Regions from separate parts of the Priestia sp. 3CA3 genome, predicted to be linked through region 1. Evidence: riboswitches for the same ligand, from Rfam matches in the RefSeq annotation. Region 1 holds a riboswitch; the other holds the start of a gene.

Evidence for each region. A riboswitch is a leader RNA that binds a small molecule or an ion and turns the genes downstream of it on or off. The one in region 1 is predicted to bind preQ1.
Region 2: another riboswitch for preQ1. It lies ahead of queC (7-cyano-7-deazaguanine synthase QueC); the one in region 1 lies ahead of AC1VNJ_RS21940 (QueT transporter family protein).

The regions. Positions count from the first base shown of each region.
Region 1 is NZ_JBXENJ010000009.1:106,988-116,664, reverse strand. Features, by position in the region: gene iolE (myo-inosose-2 dehydratase) at 1-336, shown strand, start outside; gene AC1VNJ_RS21965 (LacI family DNA-binding transcriptional regulator) at 397-1,422, shown strand; gene AC1VNJ_RS21960 (5-deoxy-glucuronate isomerase) at 1,557-2,345, shown strand; gene AC1VNJ_RS21955 (hypothetical protein) at 2,590-2,808, opposite strand; gene AC1VNJ_RS21950 (YitT family protein) at 3,158-4,024, opposite strand; gene AC1VNJ_RS21945 (Lrp/AsnC family transcriptional regulator) at 4,408-4,818, opposite strand; PreQ1 riboswitch class I at 5,014-5,058, shown strand; gene AC1VNJ_RS21940 (QueT transporter family protein) at 5,068-5,556, shown strand; gene AC1VNJ_RS21935 (hypothetical protein) at 5,992-6,441, shown strand; gene AC1VNJ_RS21930 (hypothetical protein) at 6,506-6,853, shown strand; gene AC1VNJ_RS21925 (DHA2 family efflux MFS transporter permease subunit) at 6,910-8,346, opposite strand; gene AC1VNJ_RS21920 (TetR/AcrR family transcriptional regulator) at 8,368-8,943, opposite strand; gene rluF (23S rRNA pseudouridine(2604) synthase RluF) at 9,274-9,677, shown strand, end outside.
Region 2 is NZ_JBXENJ010000005.1:197,799-207,475, reverse strand. Features, by position in the region: gene AC1VNJ_RS15200 (YkvS family protein) at 1-45, shown strand, start outside; gene AC1VNJ_RS15195 (hypothetical protein) at 362-583, shown strand; gene AC1VNJ_RS15190 (NAD(P)H-binding protein) at 615-1,316, opposite strand; gene queF (preQ(1) synthase) at 1,385-1,882, opposite strand; gene queE (7-carboxy-7-deazaguanine synthase QueE) at 1,981-2,712, opposite strand; gene queD (6-carboxytetrahydropterin synthase QueD) at 2,705-3,145, opposite strand; gene queC (7-cyano-7-deazaguanine synthase QueC) at 3,145-3,810, opposite strand; PreQ1 riboswitch class I at 4,041-4,084, opposite strand; gene AC1VNJ_RS15165 (GerAB/ArcD/ProY family transporter) at 4,157-5,278, opposite strand; gene AC1VNJ_RS15160 (hypothetical protein) at 5,301-5,537, opposite strand; gene AC1VNJ_RS15155 (Ger(x)C family spore germination protein) at 5,549-6,748, opposite strand; gene AC1VNJ_RS15150 (spore germination protein) at 6,773-8,371, opposite strand; gene AC1VNJ_RS15145 (3-ketoacyl-ACP reductase) at 8,579-9,298, shown strand; gene AC1VNJ_RS15140 (DUF6254 family protein) at 9,364-9,489, opposite strand; gene AC1VNJ_RS15135 (alpha/beta hydrolase family protein) at 9,577-9,677, opposite strand, start outside.

The sequences.
Region 1 (9,677 bases):
GATACCGGTCATCTTGTTTTTTCAGGCGAAGAACCTCTTTATATCTTAAAAAAATATCTTCATCGTATTAAACATGTTCATTTGAAAGATATTCGCCAAGAAGTAGTTGATCGAGTCAAACAACAAGACCTGAGCTTCTTGCAAGCGGTAAAAGAAGGAGCCTTTACTGTTCCAGGCGACGGAGTTATTGAATTTGATGAAGTATTTACTACGCTTGCCGCTTCTGATTATAACGGCTGGTTTGTCGTAGAAGCAGAACAGGATCCAGCGCTTGCTAATCCTTTTGAATATGCGTTAAAAGCAAGAAACTTTATTAAAGAAAAAAGCGGTCTTTAATTTCTATTGTAAAAGGTTTTACGCCTTTTATATGTTTATGAAAGGAAAGGAGGAGATGAAATGAAGCCAACCATCTATAGTGTGGCTGAAGAAGCAGGTGTATCAATTTCCACCGTATCAAAAGTTATCAATCAAACCGGTCACATTAGTGAAAGAACAAGACAAAAAGTAATTGAGGTTATGGGGCAGTTGAATTACCATCCAAGCGTCGTAGCATCTGCTTTAACAGGAAAGCCTACTAAAACGATTGGGCTTCTCGTACCCGACATCTCCAACCCTTTTTTTGCCGATTTGGCAAGAAGCATAGAAGACCGAAGTCATGAGCGAGGTTTCCATGTTGTAATGTGTAATACCGATAACGATGCGGAAAAAGAGAAAAAATATCTATCGCTGTTAATTCGTCAGAGAATCGACGGTTTAATTGTAGCATCTGCTTTTCGCAATGCTAATCTTTTAAAAAATATGCTGAAGCAAGATATACCCATTAGCGTTATTGCTTCAGAAATCCCTCACATATCTGTTAATACAGTGACAGTGGATGACTATAAGGGAAGCTATTTGGCGACTGATTATTTGCTATCTTTGCATCATAAAAAAATTGCGATTATTACAGAAAATGCAAAAAGTAATCACGCCCGTTTAGATGCTTTTCGAGATGCCATGCAAGAAAATGGAATCACTGTGTTACCTCAGCACGTTATTACGACCGAAGCAAGTATTCAAAAAGGATATGAAAGTGCTAAGCAAATTTTTTTAATGAAGGAGAAAGTGACGGCTATTTTTGCTTGTAACGATTTACTGGCTATTGGCGTCATACAAGCGGCAAAAGAATTCAACATTGATGTGCCGAATGACTTATCAGTGATTGGCTTTGATAATACCGTTCTTTCTACTACCATCACGCCCATGTTGACGACGGTAGCACAACCGACAAAAGAAATGGCTGTAAACGTAGTGGATTTGCTGGTTAGAGAAATGGAATACTCAACGATGCATAAAGAACATTTACTTCTTGAGCCGAAATTGATTGTCCGGAAATCGACGGCTCCGTTACGAAGAAACGCCACAGCATCTGCAAATAATTGAATACAATCAAGAGTATTGCTGTTAATAAAAACTCTTCACAGTCACATATTCAAAAGAATGTATAAAGTCTATGAAGAAAAAATGAGTGATTAGTAAATTCTGATTGTGCTACTACATAAAGGAGGAAGTTAAACATGCTAGGTAAATCAGGTGAATTAAATAAAGGATACAACGTACTTACAGAAATGGCCGGTCAGCACAAAGATATGCTGATGGATATTGGGATTTATAATATGTCTCAAGGAAAAGAGGAAACTTTACTAGACAGCAGCAATGAAACGGCTATTCTTTTACTAGAAGGAAAGGTAAAGCTAGAGTGGGAAGGACATTCCAAAGAAATTCAGCGTGAGTCTCTTTTTGAAGAAGAGCCTTGGTGTTTGCACGTTTCGAAAAATGTGGAGGTTAAAATTACCGCGCTTGCCAATAGTGAAGTACTAGTTCAAAAAACGGATAATGAAAAAGAATTTTCATCAAAATTATATACGCCTGAAGACTGTCAAAATACAGCAGCTGGTGAAGGAGTATGGGAAGGTACCGCTCAGCGTGTCATTCGGACAATCTTTGATTATAATAACGCTCCTTATTCTAACCTTGTTATTGGAGAAGTTATTTCTTATCCAGGAAGATGGTCGAGCTATCCGCCTCATCATCATGATCAGCCTGAAGTATATTACTATCGTTTTGACAAGCCGCAAGGATTTGGCTGTGCAATGGTTGGAGAAGATGCATACCGTGTAGTTGATAATAGTTTTATTACAATTCCAGGTGAATTAGATCATCCTCAAGCAACGGCTCCCGGCTATGCGATGTACTTCTGCTGGATGATTCGCCATCTTGACAATAATCCATGGACAGACCGTATTATGGAAGAAGAGCATAAGTGGTTATTAGAGCCGGATGCAAAAATTTGGCCTGAAAAATAAATAAAACTCTTTATACAAAATGAGTTTCACATGTTGAAAAACCTCGAATAAAAAAATAATTATGCGTAAAATAATAGTTTATTTTTGTAAAATTTGTTTTTATATGTTAAAGTATAGCTTGTATTAATATTCAGGCGATGATATCGCTCTTTTTGGCAGATTCCTTTTTTAGGAGTCTCTTTTTTTTCTAAACAGAAGCAAGAGATCGTATGTCAATCAAAAAAAAGGAGATAAGCGTAGCCGCTTATCTCCTTTTCTTTTTAGCATTATCTAACGCTAAGTTCTTTTTCACTACTTTTTCTAAAGCAACTTCCACGTGAACATTTTTTTCATCGATGTCATTCACAAGCACGACGGTTCCTTTTCGTCCTTTAATCTTTAAATCATCACCCGTAGAAGGAATGTTTTCCCTCAGCTGGCTTAATAGAAGCTTTCTGTTTTCAAAAAAGTGGACAGCCACCATTTTATCTCACCTAATTTCATATGATATGTGTGATACAAAGATGTATATATGAAATCCTTCCTATACGTTATGTCGTCAGGGGTGGTTTTAGAACACGTTGAATAGACAATTGTTGCATCGATATATGAAATAAATAGGGTGGCATAGTTATAAATCTTCTATTCTTGGACATACTTATACTACTAATCTAAAAAGGGATGTGGATGAAAATGAAGGTGGCTATCGGATTAAGTGTATTTACGGTCTTTACAGGAGCAATTGCGTTAGGGTCAGTTTACTTTTTAGCAGGGATCTTTTCGTTTTTCTTAACGGTTTTTTCATAAAAAAATCCACCAAGAGGTGGATTTTTTTATTTAGCAGCGGCTTTTGTTTCATGAGGCGAATTGCCGATAAATCCAAATTTTCCGCCGACAACTTCTTTTACTTCGTGGATGACAATAAAAGAATTCGGGTCAATTTGCTGGATTTTCTTTTTAATTTTTAATAACTCGTTCTTTTTAATAACAACGTAGATAATGCGTTTATCTTTGTTGGCGTAGTAGCCATATCCATAAAAGATGGTAGCTGCATTTCCAAATTCACTGGTGATCACTTGCGCAATGTCTTTGTACTGATCAGACATAATCGTCATTGCTTTTTTGTTGTGGAAACCTTCGATAACAACATCGACGATTTTAGCACAAAGATAGACGAATATAAAAGTATAGAGGGTATTGTTGACGCCAATAGCAAAAACCGATGCTAAAATAATGACGCTGTCCATGTAGAACATGCTTTTCGAGATATTGTAGCCTTTTGTGTAGTTTAATAAATAAGCTAAAAGAGTTGTGCCGCCGGTAGATCCATCCGCGATAAAAATGAGTGCCAGTCCTGTTCCCATTAGTAAAGCCCCGAATACAATTCCTAAAATCATGTCGTGAACGTGAAAAGGAATATAGCTGACCAGACCTAAGAAAACGGACGTCATGACAGCTCCTAGAATCGTATAGAGAATCGTTTTTTTAGTTAGAAATTTATAAGCTAAGGAAATGAATACAAGGTTCACAAGAAATGTGCTGATACTTGTAGGGATATGAAATAAATAATATAAAACAAGAGCAATACCAACCGTACTTCCGTCACCTAATTTATTTGGAATGACGAAAAAATCAATGGATGCAGCAACTAAAAGCGCTCCGGCAATAATTAAAATGATGTCTTTATAGATTGTTTTCAATATGCAGACCTCCCTGATTATTAGGATATTTTCATGTGTAATCTTGTTTTTACTAGTGTTTCACAAATGATAAAATAAAAAACGTCTTAGAAATTGTCTAGTTATAAAACTGATCAACTTCTAAGACGAAGAATTACGATACGTGTATAATGTCTTGAGTCTGCTTTTCTATGCTTCGATGTCACCGATTATATAAACCTCTGACCGCTATGTCAACGCTATGAGAGATGTTCAACTTTTCAAAAAATAGAAGGCGGTTTCCTACATAAAAAAAGAATCCTTTGCGACGGCGCAAAGGATTTTCAAATTTATTGGAATAGGGGGAATACGTTATTAGGATTACCATTCTCATAAACTAATATACCTTTATTTTTTTAAAAAATTTATTTGTTAATGACGATTGAAAGTTTGTAATTCACATGCTGATTTAGCTCTGTCAAAAAAGCATTTAGTTCTTCATTTGAATGAAATTTGCATTCTAGTAAGTAGCAGCCATCGCCGCTGATTTTAAAGTTGTTGATGACGTACTTCTTCTGACTTTCTACAAATGTAAGGTAGGGGTGGTGATGAATGCTCTGCGTATAGATATTTAAAAATGCATGGACGGTGTAGCCAAGTTTTCGTTCATCAATGTTAATTGTATAGCCTTTGATAATGCCTTCATCTTCTAACTTTAATACTCTAGCAGAAGCGGCTTGTCCGGTTAAATGCACTTTTTCTCCTAATTCTTTCATCTTCATACGTCCATTTTTTGATAGCTCTTCTAGTATGCGCTTATCTGTATTATCTAACATCGCTACAAATCCTTTCGTATTTCAAATCAAAAGGGTTAACTACTTTATGTCACCTATGTATACGGATACGTCTTCTATTTTATACTAAAGAAAAGTAAGAAAAAAGAGCAGTCAATATGGAAGACATGAAAGCAGCAGTAGTTTGCAAACAGCTAGATTGACGAAAGCTTAAGCTTGCTGTATGATTCTTTGAGTGTTTACGTGGTTCGTAACCATCCCACGTTAAAAAACTAAGGAGAGAATAGTAAGATGAATATAAGAACACTTTGCGTCAACGGTCTTTTAGCAGCTATGTATATTGCTGTTAGCATGTTAATTCAGCCGTTTGGCTTCACCAATATCCAATTTCGTATATCAGAAATGTTCAATCATTTGATTGTATTTAATAAAAAGTACGTGTACGGCATTGTACTAGGGGTATTTCTGACGAATTTGTTTTTTTCACCAATGGTCGCTTATGATCTGGTGTTTGGGGTAGGACAATCTGTACTATCATTACTCATTACCATTTTTTCTATGCGCTACATTAAAAATATGTGGGCTCGTATGCTTATTAATACACTTGTGTTTACGTTTACGATGTTTATTATTGCGTTTGAACTGCACCTAGCATTTGATTTACCATTTTTCTTTACATGGTTAACAACAGCTGTTGGTGAGTTTGTGGTTATGCTTGTTGGAGCACCAATTATGGCGGCCATTAATAAACGTGTACAATTTAATAAGTTAGTTGGATAAAAAGATGCGGCTGTGATAAATCTCACAGCCGCATCTTTTTATCTTTGTTATTCTATAAGTGTAGTGATAAACCCCTTATTATTGAAGAGCTTTTCACGCATGGACAAATTACCCATATCTAGCATGTAAAAAGAGCAGGTCGCTATTGCGTTCTGCTCTTTTTGCGTAACGCAATAGCGAGTATTCAATTAGATTATTTTGAAAGAAGAAGTGACAAATCTCACAGCGCGTTCTTTTTTCTTTTGTTACGATATACATATAGTTGGCAAACTCCTTATCGAAAAGTTTTTCGCACAACAACACATTACCTATGCGTAGCAATTAAAAAAGCAGACCGACAAGGTTTGCTTTTTTAATTGTGTATTTTTACCATTAAATAACTTTTTTGAGATATAATTGTAAAATAATCTTTGTTACGAGAGAGGGGATTATTTTTTGAATAGAAAGTTAGGAATTCTTGTTTTATTAGTGTTAGCTATCTTATTTGCCGGGTGTTCAAAAGAAGAAGACAACGTTCCTTTAAGAGAACTAGAAAAGATCCATATTAACGTCATCAAAGAACAAAAGATGAAGCAAGGGATTTCGTATGAATTGGAATTCGTAAACAAGAGCGATTTGACCATCAAACAAAACAATGTCTTTTTATCCTATCCTTTAAAAATAAAAAACGGTTATTCTGAAAATAAATTTAAGGTGTTAGCAGAAGGCAATAAGTTAAATATTAAGCCAAAACAAAAGGTAAAGTTGACTGCATTTCTTCCTTATAAAGGAATTAATAAAGAAGCGTTAGCTATTGATGAGCCTGACGTAAAGTGCATAGGATATTGGAATAAGCTTGATGATTACCATCAATTTTCTTTTGGAGGATCCTTGAAGCAAGAATAATATATAACTATTTGTTAAATAGTGGAACTGAGCGTAAGGGATTGATAAAGGCGGTGAATGAACAGTGAGTGTAGACACGGATAGATTGATTAGCTTTTTTATTTTATGGGGAACACCCGCTGTTTTTAGTATAATAGAGTACTTTAAACTGAGTAAAACTGAAAAAAAAGAAGCGATACGAGACTTAATATCTTTAAAATCTATTGTAACAACAGGATTTATATTGATTGGAGGAGTGATGGCGAGTTTAGGTAGAGTATTATCTCTGCTGCCTCTCCACGTTATAGGTACTTTTATTTTAGCTATTGGTGGTATCGTGGGCGCTGTTGAAGCATGGAAGACAGAAAAAAAGAAAAGTATTGTTATCCTTGTTTTAATAGTATCTATGATTGCTTTTACATTTGTAATATAAATTCTGCATGTAACAAGAGCTGCTCAAATTATGAGCAGCTCTTATCAGTTTCTTATTTATTGCGTTTCGAGCTGCTGGTCTTTTTTCTTTAACGTAAGAGCGAGCAGGAACGAAACGACGGCGAAAGCGATGGCTACATAATAGACGGTATGGACCCCGCTTGTCATACTTTTTATTTGTAACAGCGTTTTATTCGTTTCGTTTGATTGTTGAATAAAGTGCTGAGAAGCCATGGTCATAATACTTGTATACAAAGCGGGTCCAATCGCGCCTGAAACTTGGTTAATCGTATTTGAAATAGCTGAACCGTGGGCATGAAGCGGTTTTGGCACTTGATTTAAAGCAAGCGTCATCACGGGACCGATGCTTAAACCTACGCCAATTGTAAAGGCTGCGTATAAGATGGCTGCAGTCGTCGTGCTTGTTCCGCTTGAAATAGTAGTGAACAAACTTAAGATAATTGTTAAAAGGACTAAGCCCGTTAAAAGCAGCGGTTTAAATCCGATTTTGTCAAACAAACGTCCTCCCACCATAGCTGTTAGAGCCAGCGTTACGCCGCCTGGAAGCATAAGAAACCCTGTTTGCAAAGGAGACAGTCCCGCAGCCGTTTGGAAGTATAGCGGCAAAATTAACATCATTGAAAACTGAATCATCATAATAAGAAACATTAAGAAAATCGATCTTGAAAACACAGACGATCTAAAAGGCTTCATATTAATCATAGGAGAATTCAGCTTGCTTTGCTGTCTGACAAATAAAGCAAGAGCTATGACGCCAATTATGAGCGTAAGCCATACGATAGGATTACTCCATCCCGTCTCTTCACCAGCTGCGCTAAATCCATAAACAACTCCTCCAAACCCAATTGTAGAAAGAATCACAGATGGCATATGAATTGTTGGTCTAGATGTTTCAGAAACGTTACTGAGCTTGAAAAGAGCAAATAGGAAAATAAGCGCTGCTGCAATTAAAAGACCTAGAAATATAATTTGCCACGAATAATATTGAATAATTAATCCTGAAAGGACCGGTCCTATTGCCGGTGCAAATAAAATAGCTACGCTAAAAATCCCCATTACGGTGCCGCGTTTGCTAACAGGCACGAGTGTTAACATTGTGCTCATCACAAGAGGTAAAATAATGCCTGTTCCTAATGCTTGAATCATACGGCCCGCAAAAAGCAGAGAAAACCATGGAGTAATAAATCCAATGAAGGACCCAATTAAGTAAAAGCTCATAGCCGTCACAAACAGCTGTCTTAATGTGAATCGTTGAATTAAAAAAGCAGACACCGGAACAGAGATGCCGATTACAAGCATATATCCGGTAGTTAACCACTGAGCTGAGCTCGTTCTAACGTGAAAATCTGAAATGATACTTGGTAAGGCCACGTTCATTACGGTTTCACTAATTAAGCATAAAAAATTTCCTAGAATCAAAATGAAAAGGATAAGCTTACTTTGTGTACTCATTTTTTCTTCTGTTTGTGTCATAAGTGACCTCCTTTTACTAAATTAATTTTTGTTTGCAAACAGCTTACCAATTTGGTCAGCTGCAATTTGCATAGGGACTGTACTATTTTTAGTTAATGAAAGAGTATAAGCCCCTTCAATCCAAGATTGTATAGCTGAACCTAGCTGTCTTGCTTCCTCTTGCTCATAGCCTGAACAAACTAACTTATTTGCATAAACTTGCTCCCAGTCGTTATACACGGCTTCACAGGCCATGCGAAGCGTTTCGTTTGATGACCATACTTCACTCGACATAGCAGCGAGAGAGATATCCGCTTCATTTTCCACTTGTTCAAACATTCGATCAGCCATCAGTTTTATATGATATTGAATAGCTGACGCGGCATCTTCATGAGAAGCGAGGGATTTTTCGATATAAGCTTTGACTCTTTCTCCCGTTTTTTGAATAGCTTCTTTTGCTAACTGTTGTTTTCCATCCGGAAAATAATAATAAATAGATCCTCTCGGAGCGCTGCTTTCTTTTGTAATTTGACTTAGACTGGTGGCGTGATAGCCTTTTTTGCGAAAAAGTTTAGCAGCTGCGCTTAAAATTTTTTCTTTTGAATTGGTTGGTTCCATGAAAACAGCTCCCTGATATAATTACTAGTTGATCGGTCAGTATAATGGTAGCAACTCTATACTGATCAGTCAATCTAGACGTTTAGGTCTTGCATAGAAGTGGAGATTGACGTTAGTTTGACAGGTGTAAGCATTGCTTAAAATGTTAAGAATAAGATTACAAAGTATTTTGGATCTATACTTCTATTGCTGTTAAAAAAATATAGTCAAGTAATGAAATTAAAAGAAGACGAGAAGCGTATAGCATGTTACGATAGGGACGGTATAGAAATTGACACATATCGGTTTCTAATAGAAGAGACAAATTTTAAAATTTTTAAATGTAAGGTTGTGATTCACCTGAGACTGAATAAATTTATTAGCGAATCTGGCAAAGCGTCAAGACGCGGGGCAGATAAGTTAATTAGTGAAGGAAGAGTAACCGTTAATGGAAAGGTTGCAAAAATCGGAGATCAAGTTAAGCCTGGCGATGATATTCGAGTAAGTGGCCAACAGCTTCGGATTGCTCGAAATAATGTATATATTGCACTTAATAAACCAGTCGGCATTACAAGTACGAGTGAGAAAAAAGTAAAGGGAAACATCATTGACTTAGTCAATCACCCTTTGCGTATTCATCATGTCGGACGACTAGATAAGGATTCAGACGGCTTAATTTTACTTACAAATGACGGCGATATTATTAACGAAATTTTACGTGCAGAAAACAAGCATGAAAAAGAATATATTGTTGC
Region 2 (9,677 bases), on a different contig from region 1:
GTTGTCAATCACAAAAACTACACGATTATTAATCCCGCTATGTAAAGGGAAAAAGCAACCGGAACGCAAAAACGGTTGCTTTTTTAGTGGTTTTGAAAGAACTGATTCTTTTGTTCTTCTGTAATAATTCCCAGCTTATACATGAGATAAATATACTGTTGAACCTTAACATCCTTCGAACTTTTTTTCACTGTACTCCCTCTTTTCTAAAATGTTTCTTCATACAATAATATATGGCTAAGATAAAAAAAGTTTCCTTAAAGAAACAAAACCAGGCCCCATTTTTTCTTGAAAGGGTCTTATTTTCGTGTGACAATAAGAACAAGCTACTACTACCTACTTACTGAAAGGAATTACTAGCATGTTTGATACTGTATTGTTTATCGTTGCACTTATTGTCATTCTTTTTTTCATCGTGCAGTTCGTTTTTAAACGCAAGCAAACTTCAAATAAAAAAACATCCGCTGAACCCATGAATTATGCCGAAGAAGATTCTAACTCCTACACAAGCTGGAGTGAATCTGCTTCTAATCACGATCACGATGGTGATGGTGATGGGAACGCGGATGCTGACGGAAGATAGAAAAAAGCCTCTTCTTATGAAGAGGCTTTTTTTATTTTGATAACACGCGTTTGCCGTTGGTAAACGAATAATAGCATTCACCTGTATAGATGTCTTGGCTTTCATGTACATGAACACCACATTTATCTTCAAGTGCAGCTTTCATCATGGATTTGGCTACGTTATACGCTTTAATTGGACGATATTTTCTCCACTTTCCTACAAGGCAAAATGAACACGACTTTAACGTGTATCCCCCAAGCTTTTCAAATAGGCGAAACTCTTGGCGCTTGCCTAATAATAACGATGGGCGGAAAAAGTGAGTAGAACGGATATACAAGCTTGCGATATCTTCTTCTACTTGCCCCTTTACTTTACTGTAAAAGAATGGCGAACGAAGATCAGCACCAATTGCTGTAATCGTTAAAAAGTTTTTGCAGCGATATTTTTCTGCACATTTAGCCGCTTTTAAAGGAAATTCGTAGTCAACTTTAATGAATTTCGCTTTTGTTTTTGCTTTTTTCATTGTCGTGCCTAAACAGCAATATACATCATCAACTGCAAAGCATTCTTCGTGCTTATCAAGCTCTGAAAAATCAATTTCAAGCTGACGTAGCTTTGTGTGTTCGATTGGTAGCTTTTTTCGAACAAACACTGTCACATGGTTATATAAGCTGTTGCTTAATAACATTTTTAAAAGTTCTTGACCAACAAGTCCGCTTGCACCTAATACTAATGCTGATCTCTGTGACATTCTTTCACCTTCTCATCTGTTGTTTTTGCAATGGAAAACAGGTTGCATACACAACCTGTTTGTTCGAATTAACGATTATCAATTGTTTCTGGGTATAAATCATGATTCATCAGGCGATAATTAGCCATTTCTTCATACTTCGTACCAGGACGGCCATAGTTTGTATATGGATCAATTGAAATCCCGCCGCGTGGTGTGAATTTTCCCCATACTTCAATATATCTTGGATTCATCAGTTTAATTAAGTCATTCATAATAATATTCATACAGTCTTCATGGAAATCTCCATGGTTACGGAAGCTGAACAAATAAAGCTTTAACGACTTGCTTTCCACCATTTTTTCATCTGGAATGTAACTAATATAAATGGTTGCGAAATCCGGCTGACCCGTTTTTGGACATAAGCTCGTAAATTCCGGACAGTTAAATTTCACAAAATAATCACGATTTGGATGTTTGTTATCAAATGCTTCTAGAATCTCTGGTGCATATTCAAACAAATAGTTTGTTCCTTGATTTCCAAGGAGTGATACACCTTCTAATTCTTCATCTTTTCGACCGCTCATTTGCATTTCCTCTCTTTCTACGATTGTCATTCTAACAGCGTTTTTTTATTTTGTATATATCTGTTTTTATTTTTCTTTGTAAATTTTTTGCTATGCGCTTACACGCCTCGTTTATTTCCCCAAACAAGGGCGTGAACCTGCGGCAGAACTCTTACATCGTTCATGTTTTTAGCTGCCACTGCCTTGTCGATTAACCACTCATACTTTTTAAGCAATTCTTGTGTTAACGACGCATTATCGATTGTCGTTAAGTCCTCGTTGCCTACTTGAACAAAAAATGGAACCTCAGGATAACGTTCATGAACAGACGCTGCATACTCAAAGTCCTCATCATTAAATACAACGACTTTTATGCTTATGTGCGCCATGCGTTTTTCCTTTATTAATGTCTCTATAATATCGTCTAATACGGAGAAATTTGTTTTCATTAATGAACTTGGAGGCTTAGGAGAAATCGTTAAATCATCGATCTTTAGGAACCAATCCTGATAACGGCTTCCCTGTGTTTCAAGAGCTGCTTTTACCCCATGACTGTGCAAAAGCTCTACAAGTGAACCAATCGCCTTGATAAGCGCAGGGTTTCCTCCAGAAATGGTGACGTGATCAAAGCACTCTCCTCCAATTTCTTTAAGCTCCGTCCAAATTTGTTCTGCTGTTAGCTGACGAATATCGTTTTTAGCTGATCCATCCCATGTAAAAGCTGAATCACACCAGCTGCAGGAATAATCACATCCGGCGGTACGAACAAACATCGTCTTACGTCCTACAACCATTCCTTCCCCTTGAATCGTTGGGCCGAATATTTCAAGTACTGGAATTGTATTAGCCACGTTTTTTCACCTTCTTTGGGCGGTAAACTACGTAACTTGTCGGCGTTTCCCGCACGAATACTTGTACGCAAGAAGGCTTATTTGGTAGTGTGTCTAGATATTCTTGAACCAACTCATAAATTTTACGAGCAACAACTTCAGTTGTAGGAAAATCATTTGGATTTTCTTCGTTAAAGATAGAATGATCGTTCAATAATGTATGATCAAATTGACCAGAAACAATTTTTTTCAATAGCGCAAAGTTTACTAAAAAGCCCGCTTCGTCTAATGTATCTCCGGCAACAGTTAAATTTACAAAATACGTATGTCCATGGACTTGACGGCATTTTCCTGCTTCTGTATGAGGAACAAAATGTGCCGCAGCAAACTGCATATCTTTGTTCAATTCATATTCATAGTCATGAAAGACTTGAGGATACATTTGTTGCAGCATTATTTTTCTCCTCCTTCTTTTGTTTGCAGGTATTGATCTAACCCGCGTTTTCGCAATTGACATGCGGGACATTCGCCGCACCCATCAGCAACAATACCGTTGTAGCACGTTAATGTTTTTTCACGCACATATTCAAGCGCTCCTAGCTCATCCGCTAACGCCCACGTTTCTGCTTTATCAACCCACATAAGCGGCGTATGAATCACAAACTCGAAGTCCATTGATAAATTAAGCGTGACGTTTAACGATTTCACAAATACGTCTCGACAGTCTGGATATCCCGAAAAATCAGTTTCACAAACGCCTGTTACGATATGACGGCCTCCGCTGTTTTTAGCCAGTACGGCAGCAAATGATAAAAATAACAGATTGCGGCCATCCACAAACGTTGTAGGCAACTCTCCTTCTTTTTGCTCAATTTCAATATCATCTCGCGTTAAGGCATTTGGTGCTAATTGATTTAAAAGTGACATATCTAGGACGGTATGCTTCACACCTAAATCAGCTGCGATAGCTTTTGCTACCTCTATCTCTTGACTATGACGCTGACCGTATTGGAAAGTAACCGTTTCTACTTCTTTAAAGTTTTTCAAAGCCCAAAATAGACATGTTGTACTATCTTGACCTCCGCTAAATACAACAATAGCTTTTTCATTTTTCATCATTATTGTTCGTCTCCTTTTTGATTGAAATCAAAAGAAGAAGAAACTTTATTGAACCGTTCGTTCCCTTTGTGACTAATTTTATAACACAAAAAAGAGACTGCTCTTTTCCAGCAATCTCCCTAAAAAGCAACTAAGATACACGTCCTCGCCAGCATACACGTCAAAAAGACGTGTTGATAGAAAAGCACGTGAAAGAAGACACGCTAAAACCGTGTCTTTTGTCATCAACGATGATCTTAGTTTTTTATAGAGGGAGTTTTCGAACCTCTCCCGTACATATACAAACGTGTACGGCGTTTCTTCTTGAATTGTCATCGTATACTATACCACATACGTATAAATAATGCTATGTTTGTTGGCTTCTATCACCTTTAGCTGCCTTATTTCTCTTTATATAAGAAAGCGCAATAAATAACAACGGAAAACAGACGCTTAGTACAAATAAATAAAACGGCCAGTAATATTTTTCAAAATAATTGAAGTATGCTGTATTTGGAATAATGTAATACGCCACGCCTGTAATGATTAGACCTAAAGGAAAGCTCAAAAAATTCCGCACCCGTAAATTACATAATTGAGCGATACTTAACTGAATAGCATAGAACACAATGACAACTTTAAAAAAGATAGATAACATCCAAATAATAGCTACTAATACTTCAACATGCTGTATCGTTGCACCTAACGAAATCATTTTTCCTAATAAATAAACTGGGTAGCTGTGCATTGATGCAATATTCGCGCCAAGAGCTAATATACAAGCCGCAACTGCAATCGTAATCGTCAAGCCCGATGCCACAGTGCCGATAACAATCATTCTTTTTACCTTTTTTCCATCTTTTATATGAGGCGTAATCATTAGCACAAAAATCAATTCCATAAACGGATTTCCTAAGAAATACGTGGTCCCTAACACTAAATCATCCATGCGGAATTCAAACAAAGGGTAAAGACGATCCAGTTTCATCTGAGGAATATTTAACGAAATTAACAATAAAAAAGGGACGACGATCCACGGTAAAAAGATTTCCGCGGTTCTCGCTATCACTTCAATGCCTAAATATCCTCCGTATATAACCGCTAAAATCACAAGAGCATGAATCCACGTAGGCAGCGTTTCAGGGACAATTTGCGTCGTCATAAATGTACTGATATCTCGAAGGGAAAACGTAGATTGAATGAACATAAAAAAAATGTAAATAAGAGACATACACGCTCCGGCGTAAGGACCTAGCGCTTTTTTAGCTATTTCAATGAACGTTTGCTGAGGGTAACGGTGCATCAGCCATAACAGCACCGCAACAATTAAAAGGGCAAAGCCAATAGCAAGCACACTACATACCCAGGCATTTTGTCTATTCGTTTCTAATAACGTAGCCGGAACTGCCAAAATAGCGCTTCCGATACAAAAAAAATAAATGAGAAAAAGAAGTTGTTTCGGAGTAATAAATTCTTTTATTTGCATCATACACCCCTTCTCTCCTACATGCTTACGTAAATAACAGATGATGAACGGTTTTAGTAAGAGGCTTAATGAGTTCCTCTAAAAAGTACAGAGGCGTAGGTACTTCTTTACGGAGTGTAATGGCTCCCCAAAAGAATAAACCCATACCTATAAGACAAAGATAGACAACGATTTCACGGTAATACTTTTCCTTTCGGAAGTTAATCATAATTTTTTTAGTCAAATAAGCAAGAAGTACGAGTAAGGCGATAAATCCCTCCATTTTCTTTCTCCTTAATGCTTCATTTGCTTCATATATGAGTTATTTAACGTGCCTAAGCGACGGATTTGAACTTTGGCATCTAAATCGACGGTTAAATCTTCTGCGTAAATTCTGTTCCAGTCTCTTTTCATTTTGTACCATCTCTTTACATCTTGTCTGTAAAACGTTTCTCCAAAACCGAAGATATCACTTTTATAATCTTTTTGAGCTTTTTCCACTGCGTCATTCATTTTTTCTTTTACGTCCGCTGCTGTTTTTCGTTCGAGCATATTGATTACAGCTGGGTCCTGTAAGTTTACTTGACACTCTACATCTGCCACGTTTGCTTCACCTTTTAAATCCACGTGAATATGAGGCTTATGGTTTTTCATAGAAGCCGTTACCTTCACGTTCGTTCGAAGCATTTCTACTCCGATGATATCGTGCTGTTTTTCTTTTCCTTCGCATGGAATAACAATTAACGTACTTTTTACATTTCCTGTAATATAGTTATATCCTTTACTTTCGTCTTCATTGAACCAGCCGATCAGCTTATCATTTTGAAAGACACCTAATCCTTTAAAATTGAGCAGGGTGGACAGATTGGTCCGGGAAATGCTCGACATATCTCCTGCCTTTTTCACGTCGCCTTTGACCAATACTCCCGATAACACCGCCTGCTTTCCTTCGCTCGTTAAGTTACTGATCAGTTCATTTAACTTTACGCCTCTAGTGGGTGCCCAAATACGCTGAGAGACGTCTAATGAAGCAAACATATGGTTAGCTGGTATTTTTTCAATTGTTGTTAATACGTTCAGAACGCTCGATGCTTTCGTGTTTTTAGCAACAACAACAAAATAATCGGTACGCACTTCATGATCCCGAGCAAAGAAATCAAGCACTTCAGCAATACCCTCTTCCGCCATGCTTTCGCTAATGACTAGCATTCGTAAATGAGAAAGATAAATTTTCCGCGGGGATTTTGTCGTTATTTTTCTTAACCCTTCCATTACAGACGAAGCCTTAATAGAGAATGTGGTAACAGAAGGCCCGTTTGTAGGGGTTTTGGCCTGAATATCACCAGGGTTAATCAGCTGAACTGTAACAATAATGCCATCTTCTGCTTTATCAATTCCGACAGCAACCGTAATGGCTAGCTCATTCAACTCTCGACTGCTCCAGCAGCCGCTTAACAGCAATGAACAGATACATAACATCAGAAATGCTTTCATAGTAACCGGCCACCTTTGCACAGTTTAGTTTTTTTGCGTCTTTTGACGTGAAATATTCTTCTCGTTAATAAGCTTTGGCCTTGTTTTCATTTTTTTGATCGAACGTCTAATTAGAACATCCTTTTGATCACGCTTCACAAAGGGAGCCATAGGTGTCATATAAGGGACTCCAAATGACCTTAAGCTGCATAAATGTAAAATCATTAAAATTAGCCCGAGGATAATACCGAACAAGCCAAAAGTAGCTGCTAAAACCATTAAAATAAAGCGCAGCATCCTTACTGCAATGGCCATATCATACACCGGTGAAACAAAGTTACTAATAGCGGTGATGGATACAACGATAACCATTGCAGGCGATACTAATCCAGCTTGTACGGCGGCTTCTCCTAAAACGAGTGCTCCCACGATTGAAATAGCTGAACCTACTGCTCGAGGCAATCGGACTCCCGCTTCTCGCAAAATTTCAAACGTGATTTCCATAATAAACGCTTCAATAATAGCTGGAAAAGGCACACCTTCCCTTTGAGCTGCAATACTAATTAACAAAGCAAAAGGAAGCATCTCTTGATGAAAAGTAGTTAAAGCAATATAAGCAGAAGGTGTTAAAAGGGCTAAGAAAAATGCCATGTAGCGCATTAAGCGAATCAATGTACTAATATCTGCGCGCTGGTAATAATCTTCGGCCGCCTGAAAAAATTGAATAAATAGGGCAGGAACCATCAATACAAAAGGTGTACCGTCTACTAAAATGGCTATCCGCCCCTCTAAAAGACCTGCTGCCACGGAGTCTGGACGCTCCGTGTTATGCATAGTAGGAAAAGGTGTATAATCTTCATCTTGAATCAACTCTTCGATATATCCGCTCTCCAAAATACCGTCTATATCAATTTTAGAAAGACGCTCTTTTACCTCTTGAATGACCTGTTCATCCGCAATGCCGTCTATATAAACGAGCGCAATATCCGTTTTTGTAAACTCTCCTATTTGCTGAGATTCAATCCAAAGTTTTGGAGATTTTATTCGGCGCCGAATCAATGCGGTATTCGTTCGCAGTGTTTCTGTAAAACTGTCTCGAGGTCCTCTTACAACGGTCTGAGATTGTGGTTCAGAAACAGCCCTGTCTCTCCACCCTCTTGTACTTGCCACAATACACGTTTGATACCCTTCTAAAAACAGCACGGTATCTCCTGATAAAACATGAAGAAGAGCATCATCCAATGTTTTGGCTTCCATAATTTCACCGGCCGCCAAACTATAGCTTTTAATCAACTCGTACATATTAACGACACCGTCATCATGAGTTAAATGCTCATCGTGATAATGCATAATGGAGTCCAGCGCATAGTGTTCAACTTCATCTTTATTTACCAATCCGTCGATGTAAGCAACACCTAAAGTGAATTTTTCTTCAATTGAAATTCGAAACTCTCTTGTCACTAAGTCCGTGCTCTGTCCCAATGCTTTTTTCATGTGGAAGATATTATCTCCCACTCTCTCCGACAATTTCTGCTCTTCCTCAGTGGAAGAAGCACTAGTTGCCTTAGAGTCCTTCGATTCACCAGCTTTTTCTTTCCGCTGTTTGGATTTATTCGTTAACTCCGATAGTTTTTTAATACGCATTGTTCATCCTCCACTACATTGAACGAAAAGAAACGGAATTTCTTCTTTTTAGTCTCTATAGTTTTTGTATGAAAAGGAAATTTATACTTGAAGCCATTTTAATAATCTTTATTTTTGACATCATTTGTGCATTTCTATAGGATAGTAATGGATAATTCTTCGTTATTATGAAGAATGTTTATACGGAACATTGAAAGGAGTCTATACATGGCACAATCACTTAAAGGCAAAGTAGCTCTTATTACAGGAGCAGGAAAAGGCATCGGTCGTTCAACTGCAATTGAATTAGCAAAAGAAGGCGTAAATATCGGTTTAATTGCTCGTACAGAGGCAGATTTAAAGGCTGTTGCTTCTGAACTGGAAGCATTTGATGTACAAGTTGCTTATGCAACAGCAGACGTTTCTTCTATGGAAGAAGTAAACGCAGCAGTTGAGCATCTACATACAAAATTAGGGGCAACGGATATCTTAATCAACAATGCGGGAATCGGTAAATTCGGAGGCTTTTTAGAGCTAGACCCAGCTGAGTGGAAACAAATCATTGATGTGAATTTAATGGGCGTTTACTACGTAACGCGCGCCGTTCTACCTCAATTAATCGAAAAAAATGGTGGAGACATCATCAATATTTCATCCACTGCTGGTCAAAAAGGCGCTCCCGTTACAAGTGCTTACAGCGCTTCAAAATTTGGCGTGCTTGGCTTAACTGAATCTTTAGCGCTAGAAGTGCGCAAACACAATATTCGTGTAACAGCTCTAACACCAAGTACAGTAGCAACGGAATTAGCATATAAAGAAAACTTAACGGATGGCAATCCTGATAAAGTGATGCAGCCTGAAGACCTAGCAGAAATTATGGTAGCACAATTAAAGCTGCATCCGCGTATTTTTATCAAATCTGCGGGCATGTGGTCTACAAATCCATAAACAAACATAGAAAAAGGAGAGCTTCAGCTCTCCTTTTTTGTGTCTTCTTTTATATGATGGTTAGCTTATTTACGTTTAGGCGTGATTTCTTCTGATAGTTCTTCAAAAGACTTTACTTTTCCATGCGATGGGTTTTGTGATTGCTTTCGTACGTTCCACTGACGCTCTTTTTGACTTTTAGACTGAGTCATTTTGCTTCATCCCCTTTTTATATGCTTACATGTAGTAGGATAAAACAAGCTGCTCTTTTCCATTCATCAAAACTGCTTCCAATTTCTTTACTGCTTAGCTAAATGTATTTTAAACCATTTATCAATTTCCGCGTTATATTGATCATAATAAGCAGTTAGCGGATGGTCTCCGTTTTTATACAGTACAT